3 regions of the Pseudoflavonifractor hominis genome follow, and region 2 is predicted to be linked to each of the others. Evidence: riboswitches for the same ligand, from Rfam matches in the RefSeq annotation. Region 2 holds a riboswitch; each other region holds the start of a gene.

Region 1 (7,942 bases), on a different contig from region 2:
AATACGCCTATTAAAGGAGCGGAAAGGGAGCGAAAAGAATGAAAAAGACGGCAAAGCCCCAGGTGCTTGGCCCGGATGAGCTCTCTGTATTCTGTTATGAGCTCTCTCTGATGGTCCAGGCCGGCATCGGCTCGGAGGAGAGTGTGGGTATCCTGGCCCAGGACGCCCGATCCCCCCGTGAGAAGGAACTGCTGGAGCGGATGCACGCCGTTCTGCTGGAAGGACGTGCGCTCTCCGCGGCGCTGGAGGAGACCGGAGTATTCCCCCACTATATGCTGCGCATGGTGGAGATCGGGCAGGCCTCCGGCCGGCTGGACCAGGTGCTCTCGGCCCTCTCCGCGTACTACCGCCGGGAGGCGGATACTCAGCAGTCCCTCCGGCGGGCCATCGCCTATCCGGCGGCCATGGCGGTGCTCATCGCGGTGGTTTTTCTGGCCCTGGTATCCCGGGTACTGCCCGTGTTCCAGCAGGTATTCAGCCAGCTGGGTGTGAGTCTGTCCCCCGTTGCCCGGGGTCTGATGACCTTTGGCGCGGTGAGTAAATATGTGGCTGCCGCCTTTGCGGTGGTGCTGGTGGCTGCTGCGGTGTGGGTGCTCTGGATGTTCCGCACCGCCAAGGGGCAGGCTGCCCTGAGCAGTCTGCTCTCCGGTACCGCACCCTATCGGGCGGTAGACCGCAGCCGCTTTGCCTCTGCCATGGCGCTGATGCTCTCCAGTGGTCTCCCGCTGGATGAGGCCATGGACCGCTCCTGTGACCTGTTGGACGGAACGGGGATTGCCCCCGCCCTGAAGGATTGCCGGGACCGGATGGCGGCAGGGACTGCCTTTGCTGACGCGGTGGAGAGCTGCGGGCTCTTTACCGGTCTTCAGGCGGGACTTCTGAGCGCCGGTTTCCGGGCCGGTGTGTCCGAGCAGGCCATGGAAGAGCTCTCCCGCCGCTGTCAGGCTGACGCCGATGAGCGGCTCTCGCTGCTCCTCAGCCGCTTTGAGTATGGCCTGGTCATCATCCTCTGTCTGGCGGTGGGACTGGTGCTCCTGTCCGTGATGCTGCCCCTGCTGGGTGTGCTCTCCGCCATCGGCGGTTGATAAAGACCGTTTTTGGGAGGTGTTTTTTTGTTCCAGTCCAGACATACCCTGCGCCGGGCCCTGCCCCTGGTGCTGTTGGTCGTTGTACTGCCTGTATTTCTCTTTGCTGCGGCGGGAGGACTGGGCGGAAAGGCAGACCAGGAGGGCCTGGTCATGACAGAACGTGCGGTCCGGCGTGCGGCAGTCCAGTGCTATGCGCTGGAGGGAAGCTATCCGGCCAGTCTGGCCGATCTGGAGGAGCGCTACGGCGTATCCATTGATGAGAGCCGGATCTTTGTGGACTATCAGTACATCGCCTCCAACCTGATGCCCGACATCACGGTTTTGCCCGCGGCAGGGCAGGGGGATCCCGTTCTGGAATGAGCGGGCGGCCCATTTTGGAAGGAGCGTGACCAGTTATGAAACTCTCAAGTGAAGGGCGCGGACTGCGTTCCGCTCTGGTCGTGGTGTTGTGTGCCCTCTTTTTTATCCTGGCCATGGGGATCACCCTGCTGGGCAGCGGAGTCTATCGGGACGTGGTAGCGGTCTCCGACGGGAATGAGACGGAGCGCACGGCACTGTCCTATCTGATCAATCAGGTTCGCCGGTCCTGGAGTGTGGGGGTAGGCTCCTTTGAGTATCTGCCCGCCCTGGAGCTGACCGATTCCGGCGAGAGCGACTACCATACGGTCCTGTATGTCTATGACGGACAGCTGCGGGAGCTCTACGCCGAGAAGGACAGCGGCATGAAGGCCGAGGACGGCGTAGCCATTCTGCCTCTGGATCGTATGGAGCTGACGCTGGAGGGAGATCTTCTCACCATCACCGTGACGGCGGAGGATGGCGAGGTCTGTTCCGCCAGCGTCACGTCCCGGATGGGCGTGAACACGGTACCCGGCGGGGAGGTGTTGGGATGAGTTACGGACCGAAAAAAGCCAACCTCTTTCTCATCGAGCTGGTGTGCAATCTCCTGATCTTCGCCCTGTGCGCGGCGGTCTGCGTGGGTCTTCTGGTCCATGCCCGCCGTATCAGCCAGGAGAGCACGCGTCTCACCCAGGCGGTCTATCTCGCCCAATCCATCGCCGAGGAGTGGAAGGCCACCGGGGAGGAGCCCGCGCAGCGCAGGGAAGAGGACAATGGATTTAGTGCCCAGTGCGCGGTGCGTGGGAACGAGTTGGATATCGCCATCTATCAAGACGATATCCAGGTTTATGAGCTGGAAGGGGTGACCTACCTTGGATAGACGGCAGGAATCTCCCTTTGGAGTGGGGATCATCACCATCATTACGGTGCTGCTGGTGCTCACTCTGTCTATTTTTGCGGCACTGACTTTGACGACCGCCAAGGCGGACCTGGCCCTCTCGGAGATCAATGCAGAGACGGTGCAGTCCTACTATGCCGCCGACCGGGAGGCAGCCCAGCGGTATGCCGCCTTTGCCTCCGGGAATGAGACCGAGCTGGACGAGTGGATCCCCATGGAGGGGAATCAGTCTCTTCACATCACGCTGGGACGCATCCCGTCGGGCGCGATGGAGGGCGGCGTTACCATTGAACACTGGGAAGTGGTGGCCAGCGGGCCCGACGAGAGTGAGATCCAAGACCAGTGGAACCTGTGGGATGGCGGCCTGGGCGAGTGAACCGGCCCCGCCCGCTGAAAGAAGGAAACAGCATGACCATTCTGGAGATCCTGGAGGGGGCCGTGGCCCGCTCTGCCTCAGATATTCTCATCATTGCCGGTATGCCGGCAGCCTATAAGATCCATGGCCTGATCCGGCGAGAGGGGGAACGCCTCCTCCCCCCTGACATTCAGGCCCTGGTGGAAGAGCTCTACCACCTGGCGGGAGAGCGGGATATGAAGCGCCTGCTGGAGGTGGGGGACGATGATTTCTCCTTTGCCGTGCGGGGCCTTTCCCGCTTCCGGGTCAACGCCCTCAAGCAGCGCGGCTCCCTGGGACTGGTGATCCGGGTGGTCTCCTTTGCGCTGCCTGACCGGGAGGCCATGGGAATCCCGGACAATGTGATGGCCTTTTCCCGCTACACCCGGGGTATGGTGCTCTTCACTGGCCCGGCGGGCAGCGGCAAGACCACCACACTGGCCTGTCTGGTGGACGCAGTCAACTCCACCCGCAACAGCCACATTATCACCATTGAAGACCCCATTGAATACCTCCACCACCACAAGGAGAGCGTGGTGACCCAGCGGGAGCTGTCCACCGACACGGCATCCTACGATGCCGCGCTGCGGGCCGCCCTGCGGGAGGCCCCAGATATCATCCTTCTGGGCGAGATGCGGGACGCCGACACCATCCGGGCGGCGGTCACCGCCGCCGAGACCGGCCATCTGGTCATCTCCACGCTGCACACGGTGGGGGCGTCCAGTACGATTGACCGGATCGTGGATTCCTTCCCGCCGGAGCAGCAGCAGCAGATCCGCACCCAGCTGTCCATGGTGCTGGAAGGCGTGGTCTCACAGCAGCTGGTGCCCACCGTGGATGGGGGGCTGACCCCGGCCTTTGAGGTGATGGTGGTCAACAGCGCCATCCGCAATATGATCCGGGAGTCCAAGGCCCATCAGATCGACAATGTGATCTCCCAGGGTGCGGCGGAGGGCATGGTCTCCATGGACCAGAGCCTGCTGCGCCTGGTGCAGAATGGACGCATCAGCCAAGAGGAGGCCCTGCGCCACAGCATCAACAGCGAATGGATGCAAAAACGGCTTGCCGCAGTACGGTGAGGAGGAGAAGCTATGCCGGCAAATATGAACCACTATGACGCAGCCATCCGGATCTGTGTGGATCAGGTGACGGACGGGCGTATCTGCGGCCGGGTCGTGAGCCGCCGCCTGCTGCGTCCCTTTTCCTTTTCCGATATCGGCGGACTTCTGCTCCAGCTGGAGGAAGTGCTTGATACACAGAATTTTCCTCAGGCCTTTGAGCGCACCCGTACCTTCTGCCCCGGACGGGGAGAGGGGTGCAGCGATCTGGTCGCCAAAGATCTGAACAGCGGCATGTCCCGGGAAGAGGTGGAGGCCGCCCGGGGCGAAGCAGCCACCTTTCAGCTGTATGTCATCACCCGGCGGAATACCACCTGGCAGGGATTTCTGGACTGGCTGGATGGGACGCCGCGGCAGGAGTATGCCAGCGTACTGGAGCTCATCAAATGTGTGGATGAACGGTTGAGCGGAAAAGCGTAATAGAGAGCAGCCCGCCGGGCCCGGTTTTTCCGGGTGCCCGGCGGGATTTTTGCAGCCAGAAAAGAAAAAGTGTGCGACCAAGTCCCCGATAAGGCGTCATAATCTGACAAATGTCGCGGTTGACGGTCGTGGAATTGGGGGAAATGTGTGGAAAAATGGCAGTTCCGTGGGAAAATTGCGAACGATTTTTCTTTCCGTGCCGTAGGAAATACAATATAATTGCATTGGAAGTGATCTGATATAAGGAGGGGAAGGCGCAAGATGAGGGAATTGTACGTCGGGCAGCGCACTGAGGAGGGTGAGGACGGTCAAAAGTACTGCTTCGACTATTACATCTTGGTGGACCAAATGTGTGTGAGTGATGGGTTCGCCTGTGAAAGCTACGGCGTAAAGATCGCGGCTGCGGATGGAAGTGAGGGAGCACAGCTCCCCCATGTCACCGTAAGCGTTTCCCGCATTGATGAATTAATGGAACTCCTGCTGCGCAACACGGTAACTCCTTCCACCCTGCGAGATGTGGTCCTGGATTGGCTCGCATAAGCATGGATACCGGAGGCCGGATCGATGATCCGGCCTCCGGTATTTTTATGGAAACAGGGTGTGCAAAGGGAAAGAAGCAAGGTTGACAGTTGATGGGAAAACGGGGTAAAATGTCAACATATGTGTGGGCGTTGTGCCCAAAAGAGGCAAGGAGGAAACGGATGTGAAAGAGAGAGAGACCTTTGCGTCCCGGCTGGGCTTTGTGCTCATCTCAGCCGGGTGCGCCATTGGCCTGGGAAATGTGTGGCGCTTCCCCTATATTGTGGGACAGTATGGCGGCGCAGCCTTTGTGCTGATCTACCTGGCCTTCCTGGTGGTGATGGGTCTGCCCATCATGGCCATGGAGTTTGCGGTGGGGCGAGCCAGCCGGAAGAGTGTGATCGTCTCCTTCCAGCAGCTGGAGCCCAAGGGCAGCAAGTGGCACTGGTACGGCTGGTTCGGTATGGCGGGCAACTACCTGCTCATGATGTTCTATACCACCATTGCCGGCTGGCTTCTGCTGTACTTCTGCAAGATGGTGCTGGGTCGCTTTGAGGGTCTGGATACCGCCGGTGTGGCGGATGCCTATGGACAGATGGTGGCCACCCCTGGTATCCAGCTGCTCTTTATGGCCATTGTGGTGGTGCTGGGCATGCTGGTGTGCAGCCGGGGACTGCAAAATGGCGTGGAGAAGATCAACAAGGCCATGATGCTCTGCCTGCTGGCGCTCTTGGTGGTGCTGGCGGTGCGCGCCGTCACCCTTCCCGGGGCGATAGAGGGCCTGAAGTTCTATCTGGTGCCCAATTTCCACAACCTGATGTACGACGGCGAGGGGAACTTCCGCCTGTTCCGTGCCATCTATGACGCTATGGGTCAGGCCTTCTTTACCCTGAGCCTGGGCATCGGCGCCATGGCCATCTTCGGCAGCTACATCGGCAAGGAGCGCCGCCTGTTCGGCGAGGCCATCAGCGTGGGTATCCTGGATACCTGTGTGGCCTTCATCTCGGGTCTGATCATCTTCCCCTCGGCCTTTGCCTTCGGGGTGCAGCCCGACGCGGGCCCCAATCTGATCTTTGTCACCCTACCCAATGTCTTTAACGCCATGCCCGGCGGCCGGCTGTGGGGCGCCATGTTCTTTGTGTTCCTCTTCTTTGCGGCCCTCTCCACCGTGACGGCGGTCTTTGAGAACATTCTGGCCTGCTGGATGGACAAGTGGGCCATTTCCCGGCGCAAGGCGGTGCTGGCCAACCTGGTGCTCATCTTCCTGCTGAGCCTGCCCTGCCTGCTGGGAAACAACCTGTGGAGCGGCGTGAAGGTGCTGGGCATGGGAATCATGGACCTGGAGGATTTCCTGGTCAGCAACAACCTGCTGCCTCTGGGCTCGGTGGTCTATCTGCTCTTCTGCTGTGTCTCCGACAAATACGGCTGGGGCTATGAGAACTTCCTGAAGGAGGCCAACCAGGGTGAGGGCGCCCGCTTCCCCGGAAAGCTGCGCGTTTACTTTACCTTTGTCCTTCCCGTGATCGTGCTCATCATCTTCTTCATGGGCTACTGGGATAAGTTTGCCCCCAAGGGCTGATTGCCTGTATCCCCGGAAATAGGGATTGACAGAAGGTTTCGTTAGTCCTACAATAAAACACGCAAGGGAGCTCCCGCGAGGGGGCTGAGAGGAGGGGCGAGTCCCTCGACCTTACCTGATGTGGGTAATGCCAACGTAGGGACGCGGCACAGACTTCGTGCGGTTCTCCTTCGTACGGAGGAGCATAGAGAAACGCTTGAGGCGGGATGTCCCAGTTGGGACATCCCGCCTTTTTTGGTCTGCCCCACAGAAATCCAAACGAAAAAAGGAGAGGCAAGCAGATGAGACGAGTTTTGACTATCGCGGGCAGTGATTCCAGCGGCGGCGCCGGGATCCAGGCCGACCTGAAGACCATGACCTGCCTGGGGGTGTATGGCATGAGCGCAATCACCGCCCTGACGGCCCAGAATACCACCGGCGTGCGGGAGGTATTGGAGGCGACCCCGGCTTTTGTGGGCGCACAGCTGGACTGCGTGTTTGAGGATATCCGGCCCGATGCGGTAAAGATCGGCATGGTCTCCAACGCTGACATCATCCGCGTCATTGCCGCCAAGCTGCGGGAATACCGGGCGGAGCGTATTGTGGTGGACCCGGTGATGGTGGCCACCAGCGGCAGCGCTCTCATGCAGGACACCGCCCTCACCGCGCTGATGGAGGAGCTCTTCCCCCTGGCGGCGGTGATCACGCCCAATCTCCCCGAGACCCAGCGGCTGTGCGGCTTTGCGGTGGAGAGCGAAGCAGACATGCTCCGCGCCGCCCGCACCATTGGAGAGCGGATCCCCGGGGGCGTACTGGTCAAGGGCGGCCATCGGAGCGATACGGCGGATGACCTCCTCTGGTGGAAGGGCGAGGCCATCTGGTTCCGCTCCCCCCGGGTAGACAATCCCAACAACCACGGCTCGGGCTGCACCCTCTCCTCCGCCATCGCCTCCTTCCTGGCCCTGGGGGAGGAGCTGCCCGAGGCAGTGCGGAAGGGCAAGGCCTATATTACCGCGGCCATGGAGGCCCAGCTGGATCTGGGCCAGGGCAGCGGCCCGCTCAAGCACAACTACGCCATTGCAGAAGGAGGAAGCGTACGATGAACGCAAGCATTGCCATTCAGGTCCTGCCCAAGGTGATGGAGCAGGAGGAGACCCGGCGGATCGTGGACGAGGTCATCGCCTATCTGGCCTCCACGGGGCTGCACTATGTGGTGGGGCCCTTCGAGACCACGCTGGAGGGCGATCTGGAGGAGCTTCTGGACATCGTCAAACAGTGCTGCCGTATCTGCGTGGAGGCCGGCGCCCCCGGCGTGATGAGCTATGTGAAGATCAGCTATAAGCCCGACGGCGTGTGGACCATCGACGACAAGACGGGCAAATATCAGAATCGTTGAGGAGGCTGCCGAAATGAAAGTGACTGCGGATACTCATACCATGACCCGTGCCAACAGCCTTTCCGTGCGCCGGATGGTACTGGCTGCCATGCTGGCGGGCCTGGGCTTTGTACTCTCCACCTTTGTCTACTTCCCCTCCATGGCGCCCTTCCAGCACTTCTGCAACATCCTGGGCGCGGTGTTCCTGGGGCCCTGGTACGGCTTTGCGGCGG
Region 2 (7,942 bases):
GTATTTGAAGCTGTACAGATAGAGGTAGACCATTGCCGTCATGGTCGTGGAGCGTCCCGGTCCACCTCCCGTCATGGTGTACACCAGATCAAAACTCTGGAAGGCCGAGATGCTCCCCAGCAGGATGACCAGCAGGGTCATGGGCCGCATCAGCGGGAAGGTAATCTTCCAGAAGATCTGAAACTGGCTGGCCCCGTCGATCTTGGCCGCCTCATAGTAGCTGTGGGGAATATCCAACAGGGCCGCCAGATAGATGACCATATAGTAGCCCGACCCAATCAGGATCTCGATCACGATCAGAGTGGGAAAGGCGGCCTTCTCACTGCCCAGCAGTAGGGAGGGATTGAGCCCGAAAAGAGAAAAGAGCGTGTTCAGCGGAGAACTGGGATTGTTGAGCAGGATACGGCAGACAATGCCCACAATGCTCACAGAGGCCAGGCTTGGAATAAACATGGCCCACCGCACAAACTGCGTGGCGGGGTTTTTCCCCTTCCGGTCGATCCAGGATGCCGTCAAAAAGGCCAGGATGGTCTGTCCCGGTACCACCGTAATAACAAAAATCAGCGTATTGATGAGGGACTGACGGAAAATGCGGTCCTCAAACAGCGCTTTATAGTTTTCCACTCCATTAAAGTGAGGGGTAGAAAGGGCGTTATACTGCGTGAAGCTCAGCACCACCGAGATCAGGATGGGAATGATCCAGAAAAAGATCACAATGGCAAGCATGGGCAGGATGTAGAGGTAGGAGCTCCAGTCCTGTTTCTTCCGACGGGGATATGCCAACTCCTTTGACATAACTGCACCACCTTAATCAGGAATTCCAAAGAGATGATTCATGGAGAGTTTATAGCTGTGGGCCCAGAGATGGATCTGCCGGTAAATGGGATCGTTGCCCCGCTTTGCGGCCAGACTGTCGTAGACCGCTTTGACCTCCTCATAGCTGTGGAGATCAAAGATGCTGCACACCTTCGACTCATCGTTACAGCCACGGCCCGGGATGACATTACAGAATTCACTCAGGGTGATGGATTCCGGCTCCACAAACTGTTCCAGGTACTTCTCTGCATGCTTCTCCAGCTCATAGAGATGCCCGAAGAAAATCTCCCGGGTGGCGTCTTTCATCTCCTCGGCACTCAGCGTACCGCGCAGGTAGGGCTCAAATTCTCCCGAACCGTTGAAGTAGGCGAAAATGGAGTGGAGACGCAGTCCGACCGAATCGGCAAACGCTTTGGCGCCATAGATCTCCCCAAGGTTGAACTGATAGAGGTGGAAATTGATATACGCATCTCCCTTGAAGCCTCTCCGGCGGAGCTCTTTCATGGTGGTGCGGATGTTCTGCTTTACCTGCTCAAAATCAAACCCGTGAATGCGGTCGTAGGAACTCTGGCTGAAGCCCGGCATAGAGAAAAGGATGCTCTCCATATGCCCACAGTCCCCCAGTCCAGAGAAATCCATACAGCGCCCGGCATTGGTGCTCATGTCCACCCGCAGCCCATGCTCCCGCATGTAATTGAGAATCCCCGCAAGATGGGGGTTCAGAGTGGGCTCATACCAGTTGTAGATGTGGAACAGCGCATCCGGCGTCATGATCTGATGGTCCAGCATATGCCGGGCCAGACGGTCAAAGGTAGGGACATCCATGTAGTAGGCCGGAAACCGGCTGCTGTATCCAGTCCGGTTGGCCTGACCGGTCAGGCAATATTTGCACCGGGCATTGCATTTGTTCAGGATATCCATGTAGATTTCAGGATACATTGAGAAAACCGCCTTTCCAAAAAAACAGGCAAAGCAGGCGTCCGCCTTGCTTTGCCTGTTTTTTAATCTGTTTGTCAGAAATCCCAGCCGATCAGTTGGCCGGAGCAGCGTAATCCAGGCTGTTGGCGAATTCCGCCACCTCGTTCATGGCGTCCTCGGGGCTGACGTTTCCGTTCATCATCTCCTGCAGGGTCTTCCACAGGAAGTCATAGACCTCGGTGGCACGGCGGGCGGCCTTGATGGGCCGGATGGAGGTATCCAGGCTGGCCGCCAGGGCCTCCTTGGTCACCTCATAGCCGTGATCCTCCTCGCCCACGGTGGAGGGCGCGCTTCCGGTCAGCTCGCGGTACTTGGCGCCTCCCTCGGGGCCCGTCATGTACTTGACCAGCTCCCAGCCCAGCTCCTTGTCCTCACAGGCGGACATGAGCACGATCTGGTCTACACTGGCACGGGCGCCCATATCGCCGTTGGGGCCCTGGAGGTCATAGGTAAAGCCGTACTCGAAGTCCCCGTCAGCCAGCTTGTTGAAGGTGCTCTCCGAAGTGCCCACGAAGGCCAGGGCCGCATTTCCGGGCACAAAGTAGTTGTCAAAGGCCTCGTTGTTGATGAGGGACATGGTGTCCTCAGGGAGGGCATTGTAGGTATTCTTCAGATCATAGAGCAGCTGCGCGGCCGCAATTCCCTGCTCGCTGTTGATGATGCACTTGCCCTCGTCGTCAAAGATGTCGCCGCCGGCCTGCCAAATGAAGTTATACCAGTTCCAGTTCAGGTCCTGATAGAAGGTCTGGCCCCAGCCCTGGGCCACACCGTACTGGTCAATCTTTCCGTCGCCATCGGTGTCCTGGGTGGCCTTCTGGGCAATGCGGATCACATCATCCCAGGTCTTGGGGGCCTCTTCCCCGATGGAGTCCAGAATGGTCTTGTTGTAGACCAGGCCGCTGACCGCCTGGGGACCGCTCTGGGCGATACCATAGAACTTGCCGAAGATCTTGTATTTGTCCGTCAGAGTCGTATAGGTGGCATAATCCTCTTCCGTCAGGTAGTTGCTCAGATCCTCCACCGCGCCGGCATCGATATAGGTGGGGAACATCTCAACATACATATAGCCCACGTCCGGCCCGGTCCCTGTGGAAATACCGGAGCTGTACTTGGCCTCATAGTCTTTCCAGGAGATAAACTGGAAGGTAACGTCCACGTTGTGCTCCTCCTCAAAGGGAGCCACAACCTCATCCCAGATCTCCGCATCGTTGCCATCGGTTGCCTTGGCCGGCAGCCAAACTTCCAACACCTTCGTGCTCTCTCCCTCCGAGCCCCCCTGTGTGGGTGCCGCAGAAGGATCGCTCCCGGCGCTCTGTCCGCCACAGGCGGCCATTGAGAGCGTCAACACCGTGGCAAGGCCAGTGGTACCAATTCTTTTACCCCAGATGTGTGCCATGAAAAACTCCTCTTTCTTTCTAAAGTTGCAAGGAAATCCATAAGTTAAGATAGCAGACTTAGAATGAAAACTCAAATTGCAATAACGAATAAATCACTGGCACAAATATAGAAAAATTTAATTTTTATACACTTTCTATCCAGTTCCATTTTGATTCTGCCATCCTCTTCCTTCCTGCTTCCCACCACACTTTTCTATCGAAAATTCAGATATGTTTTGTGCCATTTTAGTATTATTATTGTACTTTTAAAATTTTTGTGTCCTCCACCTACGTACACATGTCCAAATTCATATAATGACCCAACATGCAAAACGGATGAGATATTTGAATTGCCCGCGCTTGCGTTTTCCTCCCTTACGTCTTCCCTTTCCGTGTAAAAAGAAAAAATTGACACCTGATATGATGCCAATTTGCCCCCTTCCCTACTCCCCTATCCAGTCCTATAAGGGAAAATATGGCGGCCTATATATGCGCTCAGATTTAAACAAAAGCAAGAGTCAAATGCACATAGATTATGTGTTCTCTTTTGCTTCCTTACTCTTTGTGTTTTTTGTGCTTTTTTAGATAGCCTATTGTATTTTCATAAAACAAGGTGTACAATATCTAATCGAATAAATACAGGGGAGCTTGTGTTTGCAGGCTGAGAGGAAGTAACCGAACTTCGACCCTATAACCTGATGCGGATAATGCCGCCGTAGGAAGTCATACACAAGGATTTTTTACAGGAGGCATCCGAAAGGGTTGTCTCCTGTTTTTATTTTACAATTAAAAAAAGCGGGGAGCTTGTATGACAGGCTGAGAGGAAGGTGCAACCTTCGACCCATAAACCTGATTTGGATAATGCCAACGTAGGGATTTTTGTGAGTGTTGCGGGAAACGTCCAAATCGGAGGTTTCCCGTATTTTATTTTGGAGGTGCAATCGTGGTAAAGGTAAATGGCACGGAACTTGATGTTGCAGGAAAGACAGTGTCGGAGTATCTGGCAACAACCGCCTATGATCCCAAACGAATCGCAGTTGAACAAAATGGCGACATCGTATTTAAGTCTCAGTACGATGATACCATTCTTAAAGATGGCGATCGTTTGGAGATCGTCAGCTTTGTGGGAGGTGGTTGATTGATACCGTCTAAAAAAGAATGGACGGACGCTTTGATTGCCCGCCACGGAGCCACACTTTATAAACAGTTTTCTTCCGCAACTGTTGCAATTTGCGGCCTTGGCGGTCTTGGATCAAATATCGCCGTCGCTTTGGCAAGAGTTGGAATCGGTAAACTGCTGCTGATTGATTTTGACCGTGTAGACATAACCAATCTGCACCGACAGCAATACAAGGCAAATCAAATCGGATCCTACAAGGCAGATGCTCTTGTGGAAAATCTGTTAGAGATTGCCCCCTATACGGAACTCCAAGCTGTAACAGCAAAGATCACAGAGGAAAATTTCGCGCGTCTGCTAAAAGACGCGGATATTGTATGTGAAGCATTTGACGATGCAGAGTGCAAGGCAATGATTGTAAACGGCGTTTTAGAGCAATTACCCCAGTGCTATTTGGTTGCAGCTTCCGGCATGGCTGGTATAGATACGCCCAATACCATTAAAACAAGAAAAGTTACGAAACGATTTTACCTATGCGGTGATGAAGTCAGCGATGTGGCAAATACCATTGGACTGGTGGCCCCTCGTGTTATGCTTTGCGCCGCACATCAGGCTCATACCGTCCTGCGTATCCTCGCAGGCAAATATGAAGTATAAGAAAGAAGGAGTTATTATGGTTAACAACGATAAGCTCGTCATTGGCGGTCACGAATTTAATTCACGTTTTATTTTGGGTTCCGGTAAGTATTCCATGAAGCTCATTGAAGCTGCAATCAAAGATGCCGGTGCAGAAATCATCACGCTTGCTGTTCGCCGTGCAAACACCAAGGAGCATGAAAACATTTTGGACTACATCCCAGAAGGCATCACCCTGCTGCCCAACACCTCCGGTGCAAGAAACGCAGAGGAAGCTGTCCGTATTGCCCGTCTTGCGAGAGAACTTGGCTGCGGTAATTTTGTGAAGGTAGAGATCATGCGTGATACCAAGTATTTGCTGCCCGACAACCAGGAAACCATTAAGGCTACTGAGATTCTTGCAAACGAAGGCTTTGTTGTCATGCCTTATATGTATCCTGATCTGAACGCTGCCCGTGATATGGCGAATGCAGGCGCGGCTACCATTATGCCTCTGGCTTCGCCCATCGGCTCTAACAAGGGTTTGGCAACCAGAGAATTCATTCAGATTCTCATTGATGAGATTGATCTGCCTATTATCGTGGACGCTGGCATTGGTAGACCTTCGCAGGCTTGTGAAGCCATGGAAATGGGTGCGGCTGCTATTATGGCGAACACCGCCCTTGCAACTGCCGGAGATCTGCCGCTGATGGCATCTGCTTTCCGTCAGGCTATCGAAGCAGGCAGAAAGGCATATCTGTCCGGTCTGGGCCGTGTGCTGACCCGAGGTGCTTCTGCTTCCGATCCTCTGACCGGCTTCCTGCGTGATTAAGGAGAAGGAGAACGACTATGGAAAATCAATTTTTTGTAGATTCTGAGTATCTGTCACCGGCTGCTCTGGAGAAAAAACACAAACTGGAAACAGACCCGTCCAGTCGTAAAAATCACATGGAATATTTGCCGGGTATGGAGATCATCGAATCTGATGTTTGCCAGCAGGTTATGTACCAGATGAACTCCTTTGATTATTCCGTCTATACTGCTCGTGATGTTCGTGCTGCCCTCGACCATGAGACTTGCTCTGTCGAGGACTTCAAGGCACTCTTATCTCCTGCCGCGGAACCTTTTCTGGAAGAAATGGCACAGAAAGCCCGCATGGAGACAAGCAAGCACTTTGGCAATACTGTTTACTTATTTACCCCTCTGTACATTGCCAATTACTGCGAAAACTACTGCGTTTACTGCGGCTTCAACTGTTACAACCATATCAACCGCATGAAACTGACTATGGAGCAGATCGAGCATGAAATGAAAGTGATTGCTGACTCCGGTATGGAAGAAATCCTAATCCTTACTGGCGAGAGCCGTGCACAAAGCGATGTGCAGTATATTGGGGAAGCTGTCAAGCTGGCTCGAAAGTATTTCCGCATGGTTGGTCTGGAGATCTACCCCGTGAACACCGATGAATACAAGTATCTCCACGAGTGCGGTGCTGATTATGTAACCGTGTTCCAAGAGACCTACGATGCCGACAAATACGAAACACTCCATTTGTTTGGGCACAAGCGTGTATGGCCGTATCGTTTTGATGCCCAGGAGCGAGCACTCCGTGGTGGTATGCGTGGTGTCGCGTTCTCTGCACTTCTTGGCTTGTCCGATTTCAGAAAGGATGCTCTGGCAAGTGCACTTCATGTGTACTATCTGCAACGCAAATATCCCCATGCAGAAATGTCCCTGTCCTGCCCGAGACTGCGCCCGATCATCAACAACGACAAGATCAATCCTCTTGATGTAGGCGAAAAGCAGTTGTGTCAAATCCTTTGTGCTTACCGTATCTTCCTTCCATTTGTGGGAATTACCGTCTCTTCGCGTGAGAGTGCAGAGTTCAGAAACGGTATTGTAAAAATTGCTGCAACCAAGATTTCCGCTGGCGTTTCTACCGGCATTGGAGACCACGAAAGCAAGTACACCGGCAAAGAAGATGATGCCGTTAAGGGTGATGAGCAGTTTGAGATTGACGATGACCGCAGCTTTGAAACCATGTACAAGGATATGTCGGGTGAAGGTTTACAGCCAGTGCTGAATGATTATGTATATGTCTGATATTCTGTGTGTCACCAACCGAAAACTGTGCCGGGAAGACTTTCTCACAAGGGTCGAACGGATTGCAGCCTGCCATCCTGCAGGAATCATCCTCCGTGAGAAAGATATGTCACCGGAAGAATACGAGACATTGGCAGCGGCGGTCATGGAGATCTGCGGTCAATATGATGTGAAGTGTATCCTGCATAGCTTTTCTGCCGTTGCTCTGTCTCTTCGTGCAGCTGCTATCCATCTGCCGCTGCATCTTCTAAGGGAGCTTTCACAGGAGCAAAAAGCCCATTTCGACGTCTTAGGAGCATCTTGTCATAGTGTGGATGATGCTTTGGAAGCACAGGCTTTCGGCTGCACGTACATTACTGCCGGCCATGTGTTTGAGACAGACTGTAAAAAAGGTCTGCCTGGCAGAGGATTAGAATTCCTGCGGAATGTGTGTGCTGCCGTAGATATTCCTGTGTATGGAATCGGTGGAATCTATCCCTATAACATTGCTTTGGTGCGCAGCGCAGGAGCCAGCGGAGCTTGCTTAATGAGCAGCTTGATGGCAACCGAGGATGTAACAGGGCTTATGAAAGCCATGGAGAGCTAAATGAAATTCAATGAGAAAATGTTACTGCTATACGTCGTAACTAGGTGTTGAGGGTGCGCCTGTGGCAGAGATTCGTAAGCGTGTCCCCTCCAACTTGGTCATTGGCGCTGCTTGCAAAACTGTGGAACAGGCAAAGGTTCTAGTCGAATTATGATTCAAGGTATAATTTTCGATTTTGATGGAACGCTGTTCGATCTCATGTTTATATGGGATGTTGCTGGCAAAGTAGATATGCGCTCCATCGGAAAGGTGCCAGAAGCCGATCTATAGAAAATCCTAAAGCCATTGAGCCCGCTTCCATTTGCGAAGTACATTCGTGAGAAATATCAGAGACTTCTTCAAATTATGTGT
Region 3 (7,942 bases), on a different contig from region 2:
TATTTGTATCTATTAGAACTATTGTTGTAAAAAAGTAGAGCGGGTATGATAATAGCATCTATTAGAGTCATTAGGAGTGACGACGATGTCTGTACAGGCCAATCCGTATCCGTTGCGCTTGGAAAAAGAGCATATGGAAAAAATTAAAGTTTTAGCCAAACGGGACAAGCGCTCCATCAATATGCAGCTCTGCCTGGCGGTGGAGACCTATCTGGAGCAGTACGAGAAGGAGCACGGCAAGATCCCCGTGAAGCCGGAGGAATAATCGGCCTTTTGCCGGTGTCCTCGCCGGACGGGCGCGCCTGTTCGGCGGGAACTCCTCTTTCTTTTCGAAAAGAAAGAGGAGGGAAAGAAAACGCCGGAGGGGGAACGAGGACGCTTCCCCCTCCGGACCTCCCCCTCAGTGCACCCCCGGCGGAACAGAGGGAACCGCGTCAGCAAAGGTGCGTACCCATATCGGGGGAAGATTTCCGCCGCTGAAGAGAGGTTTTGGTCTGGTGCTTGCGGAAGCCCCCGGCTTCGACTGCCGTCGGGAGAGAGTGCTTCCGTTTATTGACAAGCTCACCGGGTACCTCATAGGCAGCCGCCATTGCCTTTGGCCCATCGGGCTTTTGCAATTGCTGAGACTTTCAGCCCAGCCCGTTGGGGCGTACTTTGAGGGGGCGCCGGGGGAACCATCCCCCGGCCCGTTCTTTCCCGCCGCTTTCTTACGGAAAAGAAAGCGGTGCCCTCGCCGGGGAGGCGGTTCCCGCCGAACAGGCGCGCTCCCCCCGCCGGGCAGGCGTACTCCAGTTGCCACACCGCCGGAACCGTGATAAAATAAAACGATTCTAACTTCCAAAGGAGCCTTTTCATGCTGTATGCAGTGCTTGTTGCGGCCCTGGTGGCCATCGACCAGGTGGTCAAATACCTGGTGCGGGCCAACATCCCGCTGGGGGAGTCCATCCCCTTCCTGCCCCATGTGATGGATCTGACCTATGTGCAGAACACCGGGGCGGCCTTTTCCATGTTCTCCGAGCACACCTGGATGCTCACCCTGCTCTCGCTGGTCGTGTCGGTCCTGCTGGTCCTGGTGCTGGTCAAGGGCTGGGTCACCCGGACCCGGCTGGGCCGGGTATGCGTGGCGGTGGTGCTGGCCGGGGCGGTGGGCAACCTCATCGACCGGGCCCTTTTCAACTTTGTCACCGATATGTTTGAGACCACCTTTATGAATTTCGCGGTCTTTAACGTGGCCGACATCTGCGTGGTGCTGGGGGGCATCGGCTTCTGCGCCTACTATCTCTTCCTCTATGAGAAGCTGGAGGGAAAGGAGAGCGGCCATGACGACGCTGGAACTGCGGGCTGACCGGACCGGCGAGCGGGCCGACAGCTTCCTGGCCCGGACGGTGGAGGGCCTCACCCGCTCCGCTGCCCAGCGGCTGCTGGAGGAGGGGGCGGTGCGGAAAAACGGCGCCTCCGTGAAAAAGAACGAGAAGCTCACCGAAGGGGATACGCTGATCCTCTCCCTCCCGGAGCCAGAGCCGGTGGACATCCTGCCCCAGGACATTCCGCTGGACGTGGTGTATGAGGACGACGACGTCATCGTGGTCAACAAGCCCGTTGGCATGGTAGTCCACCCGGCCGCCGGCCACCCGGACGGCACGCTGGTCAATGCCCTCCTCCACCACTGCGGCGACAGCCTCTCGGGCATCAACGGGGAGCTGCGGCCCGGCATCGTGCACCGGATCGACCGGGACACCTCCGGCCTGCTCATCGCCGCCAAGAACGACTTTGCCCATCTGGGACTGGCCGAACAGCTCCAGGACCACTCCCTCTACCGGGAGTATGAGGCCATCTGCGTGGGCAACCTCCGGGAGGACCGGGGCACCGTGAACGCCCCCATTGCCCGGCACCGCACCGACCGCAAGCGCATGGCGGTGGACCCGGAGGGGCGGGAGGCCGTCACCCACTGGACCGTGCTGGAGCGGCTGAGCGGATACGCCTACATCCAGTGCCGTCTGGAGACCGGGCGCACCCACCAGATCCGGGTACACATGGCGTCCATCGGCCACCCCCTGCTGGGGGACGTGGTGTACGGGAGCAAGCGTCCCTACCCCGGCCTGGCGGGCCAGTGTCTCCACGCCCGGCGGCTCTCCTTCGTCCACCCCCGCACCGGGGAGCGCATCACGGTGGAGTGCCCTCTGCCCGACTGGTTCCAGGCCGTGCTGGCCAAGCTGCGCCGGATGAGTGCCGCGCCTTGACAAGGGAAACGGGGCCGGTATAGAATAGGGTATAACCACAGAACAACTCCAAATCCCAGGGGTGTCGGGCGCAAGTCCGGCTGAGATCCGCGCGTAGCGCCGCGCGGGGACCCTTGACCTGATCCGGATCATGCCGGCGTAGGAAGTTGGATTCATACGGGGAAGGACCATGTCGTTTCACTCGTACCGCACTGCGCCCAGGGGCTGCGCTGCGGTACATCTTTTTAGGAGGAAAACGATATGAACCTGACCATGGAAGCCAGACCCCGGGCCAGCCGGACCCGGGTGCGCATGCTGTGTGAGGGGGCCCTTTTGGTGGCGGCCGCCCAGATCCTCAGCTATGTGAAGTTTCTGGAGCTGCCCAACGGCGGCGCCCTGACCCCGGCCATGTTCCCGGTGCTGCTCTTTGCGGTGCGCTGGGGCTGGAAGGACGGGCTGCTGGGCGGCCTTGTGCTGGGCATCCTGCAATTTATGTTTGACGGCGGCTTTGCTCTGGGGTGGCAGTCCATCCTGGGGGACTATCTGCTGGCCTTCACGGCGCTGGGCCTGGCCGGTGTGTTCCGGGGCCGCCGCTGGGGCATCTTTGCCGGGACCGTGCTGGGCTGCGCCGGGCGGTTCCTGGTGCACTATGTGGTGGGTGCCACCATCTGGGCCGAGTACATGCCGGAGGAGTTTCTGAGCATGACCATGACCAGCCCCTGGCTCTACTCCCTGCTCTACAACGGGGTGTATATGCTGCCCAACATGGTGTTGGCGCTGGTCATCGGGGCGCTGCTCTACCGGCCCATGGGGCGGTATCTGACCGGCGCGGACATCGAATAAGAAGGAAGGTAGGGTGATCCCTTGGGCAAGTTTGACGGCGTACTGCTGGTAAGTGATTTTGACGACACCCTCTACGGGACGGATCTGACCGTGTCCCGGGAGAATGTGGAGGCCATCGCCTACTTTACGGCGGAGGGCGGACGTTTTACGGTGGCCACGGGCCGGGCCCGGCCTGCCTTTGCCCCCTGCGCTTCCCTGGCCCCCATCAATGCGCCGGTCATCCTGTCCAACGGCTCGGCCCTGTACGATTTCGACCGGGGAGAGATGGTCTGTGAGACCTTCCTGCCCGAGCGGGTCCTGGGGGACCTGATGGAGCTGACCTTCGTGGTCCCCGAGATCGGGCTGGAGGCCTACCACGGGGACGACATCTACCTCCACAATCCCAACATCATCACCCGCAACCATCTGGCGCGGGTGGGCGCGCCCGGAGAGGAGAAGGCCATCCGGGACATCCCCGGCCCCCTCTCCAAGGTCCTGCTGGAGCACGACCGCCGCAGCGTGCTGGAGCGGGCCCGGGAGTACATCCTCTCCCGCTGGGGAGAGTACTATGAGGCCATCTTCTCCAACCAGGTGCTGCTGGAGCTCACCGCCAAGGGGAGCAACAAGGGCGGCATGGTGGAGGAACTGGCCCGCCGCCTGGGGATCGGAGCGGAGCACATTTACTGCGTGGGAGACAATGAGAACGACATCCCCATGCTGGCGCGCTCGGCCATCCCCTTTGCCCCGTCCAACTGCGCCCCTGTGGTGCGGGAGTGGGGAGCCCGCCTGGTCTCCTCCTGCGACGAGAGCTGCGTGGCCGAGATCATTGGCATCCTGGACGGGCGCTATCCGGCCCGGCCGTGAAAAGCGTGAAAAAACTGCCCTCCGGCGCGCAATCCTGCGCCGGAGGGCAGCTTTGCCTCTCAGGGAAAGACCGCCTGGACCAGTACCATGTAGAGCACCGTCCCCCCGAAGATGGAGAGGAGCGTGTTGCGCTTCCACAGGTGGAGGAGGGCCACCACCAGTACCGACAGGAAGGCGGGGAGCCACTCCCCCGCGGCCTGGAGGGGGAGCAGATGGGGAAAGCCGTCCCGCAGGGCCAGAAGCGGGCCCTTGAGACAGTAGATGATGAGCATGGCGATGATGGCGGGGGGCAGCACCCGGCCCAGATAGAGCACTAGCTTGGGCGGATGGTCTCCCCGGTCAAAGAGGAGAAAGGGCAGGGCCCGGGTCAAAAAGGTGACCACCGCCATCACGGCGATGGCGGCCACGGCCTGTATAGGGGTCAGCATGTGGTTTCCTCCTCTCCGGCGGCGGTGCCGCGCTCATCCAGACGCTGGCGCAGCAGGAGCAGCACCAGCACGATCACGCCCAGGGCGGGCAGAAGCATGTTCTCCGCCCCCACCAGGAAGAGACTCAGCAGGGTCACCCCGGCCCCCAGCAGGGCGGGGAGATGGCGCTTGTAGGCGCTCCACTGGTCCACGGCGATGACCACAAAGAGGGCGGTCATGGCAAAGTCGATGCCGGTGGTGTCGATGGGCAAAAGGGCCCCCGCCACCGCGCCGATGACCGAGCCTAAAATCCAGTAGGACTGATCCAGCAGGGCGATGGAAAAATAGAAATTCCTGGGGTCCACGCCCACGGGGGGCTGCACCGAGCTGAGCAGCGCATAGGTCTCATCCGTGAGGGAAAAGATCATGTAGAACTTGCGCAGGCCCATGCCCCGGAATTTTTCCAGCATGGAGAGCCCGTAGACCAGGTGGCGGAAATTGATGAGCAGGGTCATCACGGCCACGGTGCTCAGAGCGGCGGCCGAGGAGAGCAGGCTCACCCCCAGATACTGTCCGGAACCGGCGTAGATGGTCAGACTCATGAAAAAGGCCCAGATGAAATTGTATCCGATGGCCTGGAGCATGAAGCCAAAGGCCATGCCGATGGCCAGATACCCCATCAGGACGGGGACCGTCACCGGGAAGGCGGCGGCCAGGGATTTGCGGTCCATGTGAAATCACTTCCAACTCTATGGTATCTGATACAGCATTGTACTAAAGTGGAGAGAAAAAAGCAAGTCCCGGGCCTGAGGTTGTTTTTTTGGCGGATTCTTGTATAATAATGTCTACTGAATAAACCGCCATGCGGTTTATTCGCGCGGCATTGCCGCTCAATGGATGTGAAAGCGGCTGAGATCAGCCGTTTTCACATCCATTGAGACATTGCTGCAATGAGTATACTCACACACGTGCCACGGCACCTGTGTGAGTGGTGCAAGGATTTTGGCCGCAAACGGCCCAAAATCCTTGCACTTGAACAAAGCTATTTTACCTTGAAAGCCAAGGCTTTCAAGGTAAAACAGCTTTGTTCAGTACACATTATAATAATGTCTGCTGTAAGAAGGTGCGCCCCACCCTGTGGTCAGGGCGCAGGAAAGGAAGGATGTCTGCGGTGAAACGTCTGCTGTTTATCTATAATCCCCATGCGGGCAAGGGGCGGAGCAAGAGCCATATTTCCGATGTTGTGGACTGCTTTACCCGGCAGGGCTGGCTGGTGACCATCCACCCCACCCAGGGCAAGGCGGACGCCGCAGCGGTGGCCGCCGATCTGGGGGGCAGCTTTGACCGGGTGGTGTGCTGCGGGGGAGACGGGACCCTGCACGAGACCATCACCGGGCTCATGGGCCTCACCAACCGCCCGCCGGTGGGCTATATCCCCGCCGGGACCACCAACGATTTTTCCCGGAACCTCCACCTGCCCCGTAGCTTGGCGGGCCGGATGGAGACCGCCGGGGCAGGTGTGCCCCGGCCGGTGGACATAGGCCGCTTCAATGGGGAGTACTTTATCTATGTGGCGGCCTTCGGGGCCTTTACCGATGTGGCCTACGATACGCCCCAGCCCTTTAAAAACGCATTCGGCCATCTGGCTTATGTGCTGGAGGGAGCGGCACGGCTGCCCTCCCTTCAGTCCTACCGCCTGCGGGTGGAGCACGACGGGGGCACCGAGGAGGGGGACTTCCTCTTCGGCATGGTGAGCAACACCGTGTCGGTAGGGGGCTTCAAGGGGGCCAACACCGAGCGGGTGGAACTGGACGACGGGCAGTTTGAGGTGGTCCTGATCCGTCAGCCCCAAAACGCCGCCCAGCTCCAGAGCATCGTGATGGGGCTGATGCAGGCCAAGCCCGAGCCGGGCGGGGCGGTGGTGGCCTTCCAGACCACACGCCTGCGGGTGACCTGTGCCGGCGAGCTGCCCTGGACCCTGGACGGGGAGTATGGCGGGGCGCCCCGGGTGGCCGAAATTGAGAATCTTCCCCGGGCGGTGGAGATCGTCTATGGAAAATAGCACGGCCCCCTTCCCGCCCGCGCAAAGAACCGACTGTTAGGAGCGAGTATGGACTATCACGCTGGAGAATATGATATCGCCGTTATCGGCGCCGGCCACGCCGGGATCGAGGCGGCTCTGGCCGCCGCCCGTCTGGGCCTGCGCACCCTGTGCTTCACCGTCAATCTGGACGCGGTGGGCAATATGCCCTGTAATCCCGCCATCGGCGGCACGGGAAAGGGCCACCTGGTCCGGGAGTTGGACGCCCTGGGAGGCGAGATGGCCCGGGCGGCCGACGCGGCCTGCATCCAATACCGGGTGCTCAACAAGGGAAAGGGACCGGCGGTCTGGTCCCTGCGGGCCCAGGCCGACCGGCGGGAATACCAGAAGGTCATGAAGCGCACCCTGGAGGGACAGGAGAACCTCTGGCTCAAGCAGGCTGAGGTCACCGACGTTCTCACGGAGGACGGAGCGGTCCGGGCCGTGCGCACCGCCTCCGGCGGGATCTATACCGTGCGCGCGGTGGTCATCGCCACAGGTACCCATTTGGGCGGGCGTACCATCGTGGGGGAGCTGGCCCGGGACTCCGGCCCTGACGGGCTGGCCGCCGCCCTCCCCCTCACCCGAAGCCTGGAGAAGCTGGGGCTGAGCCTGCGCCGCTTCAAGACGGGCACGCCCCCCCGGGTCCACGCACGGAGTGTGGATTTCTCCCGGATGGAGCGCCAGGAGGGAGACCGGACTCCCGTCCCCTTCTCCTTTGAGACCGAGCAGCCGCCGGAAAACCGGGCGGTGTGCTGGCTCACCTATACCAACGAAGAGACCCATGCGGTCATCCGGGCCAATCTGGACCGATCCCCCCTCTACTCCGGGATGATCGAGGGAGTGGGACCCCGCTACTGCCCCTCCATTGAGGACAAGGTGGTCCGCTTTGCCGATAAGGAGCGCCACCAGCTCTTCATCGAACCCATGGGCCTGGACACCGAAGAGCTTTATATCCAGGGCCTCTCCTCCTCCCTGCCCGAGGACGTGCAGATGGCCATGCTGCGCACCATCCCGGGGCTGGAGCACGCCGAGATGACCCGGACGGCCTACGCCATCGAATACGACTGTGTGGACCCCACCCAGCTCCTCCCCACCCTGGAGAGCAAGGTGGTGCAGGGACTCTATGGAGCGGGACAGTTCAACGGTTCCTCCGGCTATGAGGAGGCGGCGGTGCAGGGCTTTGTGGCGGGGGTGAACGCCGCGCTGAAGCTGCTGGGCCGTCCCCCCATGGTGATCGGCCGGGACCAGGGGTACATCGGGGTCCTGATCGACGACCTGGTGACCAAGGGCACCCAGGAGCCCTACCGCATGATGACCTCCCGCACGGAGTACCGCCTCCTCCACCGCCAGGACAACGCGGACCAGCGCCTGTGTCCCGTGGGACACGCGGTGGGACTGGTGAGTGAGGAGCGCTACCGCCGGGTGCTGGAGAAATACGCCGCCGTGGAGAAGGAGCGCAAACGCCTGGAGCAAACCGGAGCTGCCCCATCTCCCGCCCTGGACGCCATGCTGGCCGGGCATGGGGAGCCTCCCGCCCCCAATGGAGC

What was found. Region 2 has a riboswitch for thiamine pyrophosphate ahead of thiS (sulfur carrier protein ThiS). Riboswitches for the same ligand answer to the same signal wherever they lie in the genome.
Region 1: another riboswitch for thiamine pyrophosphate. It lies ahead of thiD (bifunctional hydroxymethylpyrimidine kinase/phosphomethylpyrimidine kinase); the one in region 2 lies ahead of thiS (sulfur carrier protein ThiS).
Region 3: another riboswitch for thiamine pyrophosphate. It lies ahead of H8S34_RS04550 (energy-coupled thiamine transporter ThiT); the one in region 2 lies ahead of thiS (sulfur carrier protein ThiS).

What each region holds. Positions count from the first base shown of each region.
Region 1 covers NZ_JACOPR010000002.1:279,920-287,861, reverse strand. Annotated here, with positions in the region: gene H8S34_RS04195 (transglutaminase-like domain-containing protein) at 1-14, shown strand, start outside; gene H8S34_RS04190 (type II secretion system F family protein) at 39-1,085, shown strand; gene H8S34_RS04185 (hypothetical protein) at 1,113-1,448, shown strand; gene H8S34_RS04180 (DUF4860 domain-containing protein) at 1,484-1,981, shown strand; gene H8S34_RS04175 (type IV pilus modification PilV family protein) at 1,978-2,307, shown strand; gene H8S34_RS04170 (hypothetical protein) at 2,300-2,701, shown strand; gene H8S34_RS04165 (type IV pilus twitching motility protein PilT) at 2,734-3,798, shown strand; gene H8S34_RS04160 (hypothetical protein) at 3,811-4,257, shown strand; gene H8S34_RS04155 (DUF6514 family protein) at 4,519-4,797, shown strand; gene H8S34_RS04150 (sodium-dependent transporter) at 4,961-6,355, shown strand; TPP riboswitch at 6,409-6,515, shown strand; gene thiD (bifunctional hydroxymethylpyrimidine kinase/phosphomethylpyrimidine kinase) at 6,637-7,437, shown strand; gene H8S34_RS04140 (thiamine-binding protein) at 7,434-7,730, shown strand; gene thiW (energy coupling factor transporter S component ThiW) at 7,744-7,942, shown strand, end outside.
Region 2 covers NZ_JACOPR010000005.1:98-8,039, reverse strand. Annotated here, with positions in the region: gene H8S34_RS09040 (carbohydrate ABC transporter permease) at 1-795, opposite strand, end outside; gene H8S34_RS09035 (radical SAM protein) at 808-1,755, opposite strand; gene H8S34_RS09030 (ABC transporter substrate-binding protein) at 1,847-3,190, opposite strand; TPP riboswitch at 3,801-3,909, shown strand; TPP riboswitch at 3,957-4,063, shown strand; gene thiS (sulfur carrier protein ThiS) at 4,114-4,308, shown strand; gene thiF (thiamine biosynthesis protein ThiF) at 4,309-4,944, shown strand; gene H8S34_RS09015 (thiazole synthase) at 4,961-5,734, shown strand; gene thiH (2-iminoacetate synthase ThiH) at 5,752-7,005, shown strand; gene H8S34_RS09005 (thiamine phosphate synthase) at 6,998-7,591, shown strand.
Region 3 covers NZ_JACOPR010000002.1:369,374-377,315, reverse strand. Annotated here, with positions in the region: gene H8S34_RS15325 (hypothetical protein) at 134-265, shown strand; gene lspA (signal peptidase II) at 854-1,345, shown strand; gene H8S34_RS04555 (RluA family pseudouridine synthase) at 1,320-2,240, shown strand; TPP riboswitch at 2,288-2,402, shown strand; gene H8S34_RS04550 (energy-coupled thiamine transporter ThiT) at 2,481-3,062, shown strand; gene H8S34_RS04545 (HAD-IIB family hydrolase) at 3,084-3,905, shown strand; gene H8S34_RS04540 (branched-chain amino acid transporter permease) at 3,965-4,333, opposite strand; gene H8S34_RS04535 (AzlC family ABC transporter permease) at 4,327-5,043, opposite strand; gene H8S34_RS04530 (YegS/Rv2252/BmrU family lipid kinase) at 5,484-6,374, shown strand; gene mnmG (tRNA uridine-5-carboxymethylaminomethyl(34) synthesis enzyme MnmG) at 6,423-7,942, shown strand, end outside.